DNA from 2 places in the Flintibacter sp. SJQ-8 genome. Region 1 is predicted to be linked to the other one. Evidence: riboswitches for the same ligand, from Rfam matches in the RefSeq annotation. Region 1 holds a riboswitch; the other holds the start of a gene.
The links. Region 1 has a riboswitch for thiamine pyrophosphate ahead of thiM (hydroxyethylthiazole kinase). Riboswitches for the same ligand answer to the same signal wherever they lie in the genome.
Positions count from the first base shown of each region.

Region 2: linked by a shared signal. The riboswitch ahead of thiW (energy coupling factor transporter S component ThiW) and the one ahead of thiM (hydroxyethylthiazole kinase) in region 1 are both predicted to bind thiamine pyrophosphate.

Region 1 is NZ_JBPJWR010000009.1:218,385-223,667, forward strand. Features, by position in the region: gene ACSAMP_RS07260 (hypothetical protein) at 1-188, opposite strand, end outside; gene ACSAMP_RS07265 (DUF378 domain-containing protein) at 336-530, opposite strand; gene cdd (cytidine deaminase) at 607-1,002, opposite strand; TPP riboswitch at 1,099-1,203, shown strand; gene thiM (hydroxyethylthiazole kinase) at 1,263-2,087, shown strand; gene thiE (thiamine phosphate synthase) at 2,074-2,712, shown strand; gene ACSAMP_RS07285 (hypothetical protein) at 2,755-3,039, opposite strand; gene thiD (bifunctional hydroxymethylpyrimidine kinase/phosphomethylpyrimidine kinase) at 3,057-3,854, shown strand; gene cytX (putative hydroxymethylpyrimidine transporter CytX) at 3,851-5,017, shown strand; gene ACSAMP_RS07300 (FAD:protein FMN transferase) at 5,076-5,283, opposite strand, start outside.
Region 2 is NZ_JBPJWR010000004.1:282,304-287,586, reverse strand. Features, by position in the region: gene ftsH (ATP-dependent zinc metalloprotease FtsH) at 1-1,214, shown strand, start outside; TPP riboswitch at 1,257-1,366, shown strand; gene thiW (energy coupling factor transporter S component ThiW) at 1,680-2,201, shown strand; gene ACSAMP_RS02300 (sensor histidine kinase) at 2,279-3,313, opposite strand; gene gap (type I glyceraldehyde-3-phosphate dehydrogenase) at 3,684-4,694, shown strand; gene ACSAMP_RS02290 (hypothetical protein) at 4,877-5,283, shown strand, end outside.

The DNA of each region.
Region 1 (5,283 bases):
CGGTCCAACAGGACTACCCGCAGTCCGGCCTGAAGGCCGTTGATCTTTTTCTCCTGCTCCGTCTCCACCCGGGCCGCGCCCGCCCGACGCCCCTCCCAGCGCTTCAGCCCCCACTGGATCACGTGATCCAGCAGCTTGATGGCCGCCGCCCCCACCCCGCCGGTGAGGACCATGGTCCACAGCTCCATTCTATGTATCCCTCCGTCCAAACTTTTCTTCTACCCCTGGCCGCCACGGGGCGGGGAGTTGCACGGTTTCGTCCACCAAACGGGAAAAAATGTGCAAAAAAATTGCCGGACGCAGCTGCGCCCGGCCTTTGGCTGGATAAGAAAAATTTATTTGCCGTCCCCCAGGCGAAACAGCAGGGAGACGCACCACACGGCGGACAGGCCCACCAGGGTATAGACGATCCGGCTGATGAGACTGGCGGAGCCGCCGCAGGCGAAGGCCACCAGGTCAAACTGAAACAGCCCCACACAGCCCCAGTTGATGCCGCCGATGACCAGCAGCGTCAGGGCGATCTTGTCCATTACCACGCTCGATCCCTCCTTTTCAAGAGCCATTGGGGATAGCTTGTCCAGAAAGGCGGAAGGCTATGCGTGATTTTTACTTCAGAGACAGGGGGCCGAAGCCGTGGGGCATGAGCTGGTCCAGAGTGGCCGTCTCGAACGCCCCGTCCCCCCGGGCGGCCAGCACCCGCAGCCCCGGGGCAAACTCATACAGCATCTGACGGCAGGCCCCGCAGGGCCAGCAGAAGTCGCTGCCCCGCCCGGCGATGGCAAGAGTCATCCAGCCGGTGCGCCGTCCCTCGCTCACCGCCTTCAGCAGCGCCGTGCGCTCGGCGCATATGGTGGAGCCAAAGGCGGCGTTTTCCACGTTGCAGCCGGTGAACACCGTGCCGTCGTCGCACAGCAGGGCGGCGCCCACGGGGAAGCGGGAGTATGGCACATAGGAAAATTCCTGCATTTTGATGGCCCGGTCCACCAGTTCCTGGTCGGTCATAGGGGTCAGCCTCCTTTAAATTTTGATCTCTGTTTTAAGCATACCCCACGGGAGAAAAACTTGCAATCTTCTTTTGTTGGGATTATAATAGCGTCCGTGAGAAAACAAGGGAGCTCGCAAACGGGCTGAGAGGAAGCTGTGCGCTTCGACCTGTGACCTGATTTGGGTAATGCCAACGTAGGGAGAGATGCGTTTACCTGTGCCGCAGGCCGTCTTTTCTGTCAGACGCGCCGCGGTTTTTTCTTTTGGAGGGAACACACTTGAATTTGGGCGACTATCTGTCCCGGGTCCGGCAGCAGGCCCCGGTGATCCACGCCATTTCCAACTATGTCACGGCCAACGACGTGGCCAATGTCCTGCTGGCCTGCGGGGCCAGCCCCATCATGGCCGACGACCCGGAGGAGAGCGCCTATATCACCGCCCTGTCCGCTGGCCTGGTGCTGAATCTGGGCACCCTCAGCCGCCGCCGGGTGCCCGCCATGGTCGCCTCGGGGGAGACGGCTGCCCGGCTGGGCCGCCCCATCCTGCTGGACCCGGTGGGCGCGGGGGCCAGCCCCATGCGCACCGACACCGCCCGGATGCTGCTCCAGCGCCTGCCCGTAACAGCCCTGCGGTGCAACGCGTCAGAGCTGCGGGCCATACTGTCCGGGGCCCACACCCACCGGGGGGTGGACGCAGACGGCCAGGACCGGCAGGGGGAGAGCGGCCTGTCCCACCAGATCGCCTTCGTCAAAAAAGCCGCCCGGCAGCTGGGCTGTCTGGTGGCCGTCACCGGGGAGACGGACCTGGTGAGCGACGGGGAGAGCTGCTTTGTCATCCACAATGGCCGCCCGGAGATGAGCCGGGTGACGGGGACGGGCTGTCAGCTGTCCGCCCTGTGCGCCGCCTTTCTGGCCGCCGCCCCGGACCGGTCTGTCAGCGCCCTGGCCGCCGCCGTGTGCGCCATGGGCCTGGCGGGGGAGATCGCCTGGGGGCACATGGCCCCCTATGACGGGAACGCCACCTATCGCAATCGCATCATCGACGCCGTCTGTCACCTGGACGGCGAGACGCTAAGCAAAGGAGCGCGCTATGAACTTCGATAGAGATTCTTTATTGCTCTACGCTGTGACGGACCGGGCCTGGCTGAAGGGCCAGACCCTGGCCCAGCAGGTGGAGCAGGCCCTGCTGGGCGGGGCAACCATGGTCCAGCTGCGGGAGAAGCAGCTGGACCTGCCCCATTTCCGCCGGGAGGCCCTGGAGATCCAGGCCCTGTGCCGCCGGTATGGGGTCCCCTTCCTTATCAACGACAACGTGGACCTGGCCCTGGACATCGGGGCCGACGGGGTCCACGTGGGCCAGGAGGACATGGAGGCCGGGCTGGTCCGGCAGAAGCTGGGGCCAGGCAAAATTCTGGGCGTGTCCGCCCATTCCCCGGAGGAGGCCCTGCGGGCCCAGGCTGCCGGGGCGGACTATCTGGGGGCCGGGGCCGTGTTCCACACGGGGACTAAGAGCAACGTGTCCACCCTGTCTTATGATACCCTGCGGGACATCTGCGCCGCTGTAAAGATCCCCGTGGTGGCCATCGGCGGCATCAGCGAGGGCAATATCCTCCAGCTCAAGGGCACCGGCATCGCCGGAGCCGCCGTGGTCTCCGCCCTCTTCGGGCAGCCCGACATTCAAGCCGCCGCGCAGCATATGCGCAAGCTGGCGGAGGAAGTTAGGAGTTAGGAAGTAGGAGTGATGAGTTGCGCGGGGAGACGGATTGCCACGTCACTTCGTTCCTCGCAATGACAGGCCGCCCCGGGCGGCCAAAAGCCCTCCTGCAAGGAGTTTCACGCCCGCAGGCGTGAAATAAAATAAGATCCGTTTTTCGCCGCGGCGTGTACGTGGCGAAAAACACTTCTCGCCCTGTAAGTGTGCGAGCGCAGCGAGTGCGCGCACAGGGTGCTTAACCCCACTCAAAAAAATGGCGGAGCCATTTTTTTGATATTCTTGCGACGGCTTGGGGGCACCACCTGCCGCCGCGTAATAAAACTTCAATGTGTTTTTAAGCAAGAAAGGAGAAACCTCACATGAAAACAGCATTGACGATCGCTGGAAGCGACTCCAGCGGAGGCGCCGGAATTCAAGCGGATATCAAGACCATGACGGCCAACGGCGTTTACGCCACCAGCGCCATCACGGCTCTCACCGCCCAGAACACCACCGGCGTCTATGGCATTCTCGAATCCACCCCCGAATTTCTGGCCAACCAGCTGGACTGCGTCTTCACGGACATCTTCCCCGACGCGGTGAAGACGGGCATGGTGTCCTCCACCGCCCTCATCGCCGTCATCGCGGACAAGCTGCGCCAGTATAAGGCCCGGAACATCGTGGTGGACCCGGTGATGGTGGCCACCAGCGGGGCCCGGCTCATCTCGGAGGAGGCGGTGGACGCCCTGAAGGAGAAGCTCCTCCCCCTGGCCACTCTGCTCACCCCCAACATCCCCGAGGCGGAGGTCCTGTCCGGCATGACCATCTCTGACCCCGCCGGGATGGAGCGGGCCGCCCGGGCCATCAGCGAGCAATACGGCTGCGCCGTGCTGTGCAAGGGCGGCCACCAGATCAGCGACGCCGACGACCTGCTGTGGCGGAATGGTGCCGGTGTCTGGTTCCGGGGCCGCCGCATCCAGAACAGCAACACCCACGGCACCGGCTGCACCCTGTCCAGCGCCATCGCCGCGAACCTGGCCAAGGGCTATGATCTGGACCGGTCCGTCCAGCGGGCGAAAGATTACATCTCAGGCGCCCTGGCCGCCATGCTGGATCTGGGAAAAGGCTCCGGCCCCATGGACCACATGTTTGATCTGAAGGGGGAGTTTGTCCGATGAAAAAGACCTCTACCCTGCAAAACGGCCTGATCTGGTTCGGCGCGGGCGTCTCCCTGGCCGAGATCTTGACGGGCACTTCTTTCGCCTCCCTTGGCCTGAGCCAGGGTCTGGCGGCCATCCTCCTGGGCCACATCATTGGCTGCGCCATGATGCTGCTGGCGGGCCTGATCGGCGGACGCACGGGCCGCACCGCCATGGAGACGGTGAAAATGAGCTTTGGCCAGCGGGGCGGCCTGCTGTTTGCCCTGCTGAACGTGCTGCAATTGGTGGGCTGGACGGCCATCATGATCTATGACGGGGCCCTGGCCATCGGCGGCATCTTCGCGGTGGGCCACTGGGTGTGGTGCCTGGTCATCGGGGCCCTCATCGTCCTGTGGATCGCCGTGGGCGTCACCGACCTGGGCTGGATCAACAAGCTGACCATGGCGGCCCTGTTTTTGCTGACCTTGGTGTTGTGCAAGGTCATCTTCTTCTCCGGCAACGCTGTCACCGCCGCCGGGGAGGCCATGTCCTTCGGCGCGGCGGTGGAGCTGGCGGTGGCCATGCCCCTGAGCTGGCTGCCCCTCATCAGCGACTACACCAGCCAGGCCCAAAAGCCCACCCAGGCCACCTGGGTCAGCGTCATCGTCTATGGCCTGGTGTCCTGCTGGATGTATGTCATCGGCATGGGGGCCGCCATGTTCACCGGGGAGTATGACATCGCTGTCATTATGGTGAAGGCGGGCCTGGGCGTGGCCGCCCTGGTCATCCTGGTCTTCTCCACCGTGACCACCACGTTTTTGGACGCCTGGTCCGCCGGTATCTCCGCCGAGTCCCTGTCCCACAAGCTGGACGGGAAGAAGACGGCCATCGTTGTGACCATCGTGGGCGTGGCGGGGGCCATCCTGTTCCCCATGGACGACATCACCGGGTTCTTGTATCTCATCGGCTCGGTGTTTGCCCCCATGATCGCCGTGCAGATCGCTGACCACTTTATTCTGCGCCGGGACCGGTTCGACGTGCTGGCCGATGGCCGGAATTTGATTATCTGGCTCATCGGCTTTGCCGCCTATCGCTGGCTGATGGGGGTGGACACCCCCGTGGGCTACACCCTGCCCGACATGGTGCTCACCGTGGTCCTGTGCCTGCTGGCGGACAAGGTGCTGCCCAAACAGCAGGGCTGATCTCGTCTGCATATAAGAACGTCCCCCGTCGATCCTAAAAAAATCGGCGGGGGATGCCTTATCTCTGGATGACCTGCACCGGCGTGTCGGCGTGGTCCTGGGTGAGGGCAAACCGGTCCGTCAGCCCCTGGGTGAGGTAGACGGAGCCGTCGTCGGTGACGAAGATGGCCTCGAAATCGTCGCTGCCCGCCCAGAACTGAGCGGCCCGCTCCAGGCCCATGACGAACAGGGCGGTGGACAGCCCGTCGCACACCAGGCCGTCGTCC
Region 2 (5,283 bases), on a different contig from region 1:
GCCCTCCGGGCACCGGCAAAACACTGCTGGCCAAGGCCGTGGCCGGTGAGGCAAACGTCCCCTTCTTCTCCATCGCCGGGTCGGAATTTGTAGAGATGTTCGTGGGCCGGGGGGCGGCCAAGGTCCGGGACCTGTTCAAGCAGGCCAACGAGAAGGCCCCCTGCATCATTTTCATCGACGAGATCGATACCATCGGCAAAAAGCGTGACGGCCAGTTCTCCGGCGGCAACGACGAGCGGGAGCAGACCCTGAACCAGCTGCTCACCGAGATGGACGGATTTGACGGCAGCAAGGGCGTGGTGGTCCTGGCGGCCACCAACCGGCCCGACTCCCTGGACCCCGCCCTGCTGCGCCCGGGCCGCTTTGACCGGCGCATCCCTGTTGAACTGCCCGATTTACAGGGCCGCATCGACATCTTAAAGGTCCACGCCAAGAAGATCCGTCTGGCCGACGGGGTGGACTTTGCCCCTATCGCCAGAATGGCCTCCGGCGCGTCCGGCGCGGAGCTGGCCAACATCGTCAACGAGGCCGCCCTGCGGGCCGTGCGGGACGGGCGTGGCTTTGCCACCCAGGAGGACCTTCAGGAGAGCGTGGAGGTGGTCATCGCCGGGTACCAAAAGAAGAGCCGGGTGCTGTCTGACCAGGAGAAGAAGATCGTGGCCTATCACGAGACGGGCCACGCCTTAGTCGCCGCCATGCAGACCCACTCCGCCCCCGTGCAGAAGATCACCATCATCCCCCGCACCTCCGGGGCCCTGGGCTATACCCTCCAGGTGGACAACGGGGACCACTTCCTCATGTCCAAGGAGGAGCTGCTGAACAAGGTCTGCACCTACACCGGCGGACGGGCGGCGGAGGAGCTGGTTTTCGGCTCCATCACCACCGGGGCCTCCAACGACATTGAACAGGCGACAAAATTGGTGCGCTCCATGATCGCCCGCTTCGGCATGAGCCGGGAATTCGGTTTTGCCGCCTTCGAGACCATGAGCAACCAATACCTGGGCGGGGACGCCTCTCTGGCCTGCTCCCCGGAGACCCAGGCCCGCATGGACCGCCTGGTTACCGAGACCATCCAGAAGGAGTATGACAAGGCCATGACCATCCTCCGGGACAACCGGGACAGCCTGGACAAGCTGGCCAACTTCCTGTATGAGAAGGAGACCATCACCGGGGAGGAGTTCATGGACATGCTCCGTACCGACGGAAAAGTGTGATCGGCCCGTCTTGACAAAGCCCCACCGGGGGCGTATGATAAACACTGCAAGCAGGGGAGCCCGGGCTGTCGGGCTGAGAGGGAGCAAGTGCGCTCCGACCCTTTCACCTGATGCGGGTCATGCCGCCGGAGGGACGTTTGCCGGTCATAGAGAGCTTTGACGGGGGCGGTCCTTTGGGGCCGCCCCCGTTTTCGGTGTATCCACTTTTTTCAGGGGGGATGTGGAAAAAAACCAGGCGTCCCGGCCCAGGGCCGGGAGCGGACCGAGGGGGAGCGCCCTGGGTCCGGGCCAGATCGCAGCGATGGGAAGCCGTGTTCCGGCGTGAGAGGAGACCAGCAAGTCTCGACCGAACCGAAAAAGCCACGTGCTTTTTCGGCCCTGTTCACCGGCGAAAAGCCGAGAGAGAGGGAAACGCTGCGGGCCTTTTGCGCGGTTTTTCCCCGTTTGAAAAAGGAGTTTTACACCATGAATCAGTCCAATGTGAAAAAGCTGGCGGTGGCCGGGCTGCTGTGCGCCCTGGCCGTGGTGGGCAGCATGTTCATCGTCTTCCCCGTCTTTGGCAGCAAGTGCGCCCCGGTGCAGCACATGGTCAACATCCTGTGCGCCGTGTTCCTGGGCCCTTGGTACGGGGTGGGTGTGGCCTTTGGGGCCAGCCTCATCCGCAACCTGCTGGGCGTGGGCAGCCTGATGGCCTTCCCGGGCAGCATGTGCGGGGCCCTGCTGTGCGGTCTGGTCTTCTGGAAGACCAAGAACCTGGCCGCCACGCTGGTGGGCGAGGTGTTCGGCACCGGCATCATCGGCGGTCTGGCCGCCTATCCCGTGGCTGTGCTGTTTATGAACGTCAGCGCCGCCGCTGTGGCCTTCTATGCCTATATCATCCCCTTCCTCATCTCCACTGTGGCCGGTTCTATTCTGGCCGGTATCTTAGTGGCCGCCCTGAAGCGCACCGGCGCTTTGAAGACCATGGGCGCGGCCCTGGAGCAGTAAGACAAGATCATTATAAGAAAACTGCGGCGCAGCCCATCTGTAAAAGGGCTGCGCCGCAGTTTTATCTGATCGTTTTTTTAAGGCTTTGTGCCGGGGACGAAGTGCCGGGCGGGCAGCACGTCGGCCAGGGCCACCAGGGGAACGGACAGGCCGCCGTCCCGCTGCAAGCGCGGGGTGCGCACCGTCACCCGGGTGGGCATAGGCCCGGTGGGCAGGGCTAAAATCGCCGCCGGGACGCCAGCTTCGGAGGAATTTACCATCAGGCTGCCCCCGTGGAGCCGGGCAATGATCCCGGCCAGGGGCATCCCCAATCCGGCCCCCGAGCCGGGGCGGGGGACGCCATAGTCGCTCTCACGCCCCAGCAGAGCGTCCAGCTGCTGGGGGGGTGGGGCCGACCCCGGGGCCACGGTGACCACGGCTCGGGTGCCCAGCCGCCGCAGGGACAGGGTCAATGGCCCCCGGCCTGTCCACCGGGCTCCGTTGGCGATCAGCTCCAGCAGCACGTGCTCCAGCAGCCCTGAGTCCCCGGGGATGAGCAGGGAGGACAGGGCGCTGTGATAGGTCAGGACGACGCCCTCCGCCCCCAAAAGACCGGCGCAGCCGTCCACCACCTTGCGGCACAGGGCGGCCAGGTCCATGGCCGCGGGGTGAAAGTCCCGCGTCCCGGGCTGGCCCAGCTGGCGGAGCAGGTCCAGGTTGTCCGTCAGGCGGAAGAGCTGATAATAGCTCTTCCAGAACATCCCCTGAGAGGCCGGGGGGATATCCGCCGCCGCCAGCTGCATCTGGGCCAGATAGGTGCGCATCTGGCGCAGGGCCCCGTCCAGCTGGGGGTCGGTCAGCGCCGGTTGGGGCGCGGGGATCAGCACGGCCAGCCGCCCCCACTTCGTCTCGGTCAGCTGGACCCGCCAGGCCGCGCCGCCCAGGGTGACCAGACCGCCGCCCTCCCCGGAGAGGGCCAGCAGCTCCGGGGGTATCGGCTCCCCCGGCTCCAGCTGAGGCAGCCGCCGCCGGACCGCCCCGTTGACGGCCACGATCCGGTCCTGCCACAGCAGCAGCGCCGCCGCCGGGAATGCGTTCAAAAAGCTCTCGCGCAGCTCTTGCACGTCGGACATGGTGACTCCTCCAAACCTGTGATCGGCTCATTTCTCTCTGGCTGCCTGTGTCGGTGGGCCGTCTTTGTGCAGTTTACGTTCACAGTGATTATACCAAAGTTTACCACACCCGGCGAGAACAAAAGTGAAAAACCGTAAATTTTGTCGAACAGCCGGTTTACTCCGCTTTTAAGCCCCCGGAGCTGCCGCCTTTTTAGTATAAGGCCGGGCTTACCCACGGTATGGCTAATTTTAATAAAAAATCTTTTGGATTTATAGGAAAAAAACCACTACCAAAATTCTTGCAACGGGGGTATAATAGGGACAGTTCCAAGCAACAAGCATTCAAAATTCCAAAGCGTGAATATGAATCAAAAAGGAGTCATTCAACATGAGCATTAAAGTTGGCATCAATGGCTTTGGCCGCATCGGCCGCATGGTGTTCCGCGCCAGCCTGAACCACCCCGAGATCGAGATCGTGGGCATCAACGATCTGTGCCCCGCCGACTACCTGGCTTACATGCTGAAGTATGATACCATGCATGGCAAGTGCGAGGCGGAGATCGGCCACACCGAGAACGCCATCATCGTCAACGGCAAGGAGATCCCTGTCTCCGCCGAGCGCAACCCCGCCGACCTGCCCTGGGCTAAGCTGGGTGCTGAGTATGTGGTGGAGTCCACCGGCCTGTTCCTGACCAAGGAGAAGGCTCAGGGCCACCTGGCTGCCGGCGCCAAGAAGGTCGTCATGTCCGCCCCCTCCAAGGACGACACCCCCATGTTCGTCTGCGGCGTGAACCTGGACAAGTACACCACCGACATGAACTTCGTGTCCAACGCCTCCTGCACCACCAACTGCCTGGCCCCCATCGCCAAGGTCCTGAACGACAACTGGGGCATCAAGGACGGCCTGATGACCACCGTTCACTCCGTCACCGCCACCCAGAAGACCGTTGACGGTCCCTCTCTGAAGGATTGGCGCGGCGGCCGCGCTGCCACCGGCAACATCATCCCCTCCTCCACCGGCGCCGCCAAGGCCGTGGGCAAGGTCATTCCTTCCCTGAACGGCAAGCTGACCGGTATGTCCATGCGTGTCCCCACCCTGGACGTGTCCGTGGTCGACCTGACCGTCAACCTGGAGAAGCCTGCCAAGTACGAGGAGATCTGCGCCGCCATGAAGAAGGCCTCTGAGGGCGAGCTGAAGGGCATCCTGGGCTATACCGACGAGGCCGTTGTCTCCAGCGACTTCCTGGGCGACACCCGCACCTCCATCTTCGACGCCGACGCCGGCATCGCCCTGACCGACACCTTCGTCAAGGTCGTGTCCTGGTACGACAACGAGATCGGCTATTCCAACAAGGTCCTGGAGCTCATCAAGCACATGTACTCCGTCGACCACAAGTAAGAATGCATCCAAAATTCCCGGTCAGGTTTCTGACCGGGAATTTTTTTGCGCTTTCTCAAAGAAAATCACAGAAGCTGTTACCTGAATTCTGGTGGAAAGAGTTGAATTTTCCAGTTTTGAATAGTACAATAGAAAAAAGTTGAATTCTTGTGTGGATTCAAAACAGAGAGAGGGATGACGTTATGAGAAAACGGATACTGAGCGTTTTGCTCTGCCTTGTCATGCTGACCAGCCTCTTCCCGGCGACTGCCCTTGCGGCGGGCGAAGAGGCAGAGGGCCCGGCGGCGCAGGTGGGCGGCCAGACCTATTCCAGCCTAAAGGCCGCGATCACCGCCGCAGGAGAGGGCGGCACCATCACCCTGCTGCGGGACTATCGGCAGCAGGGCGACGAGGATGCGGTCCTCCTTGATCTGACCGACAAAACGCTGGACTTAAACGGCTTTACCTATCACTTCGGGTATGCCTGTCACTTTACCGGCAGCAACGGCACGATCAAAAACGGCGCGATGACCATAGACGACAACAGCAACGACACCTGGGCACTGGCCGTCAACGGGCCCTATGCAGATCATTTTACCATCGATGGCGT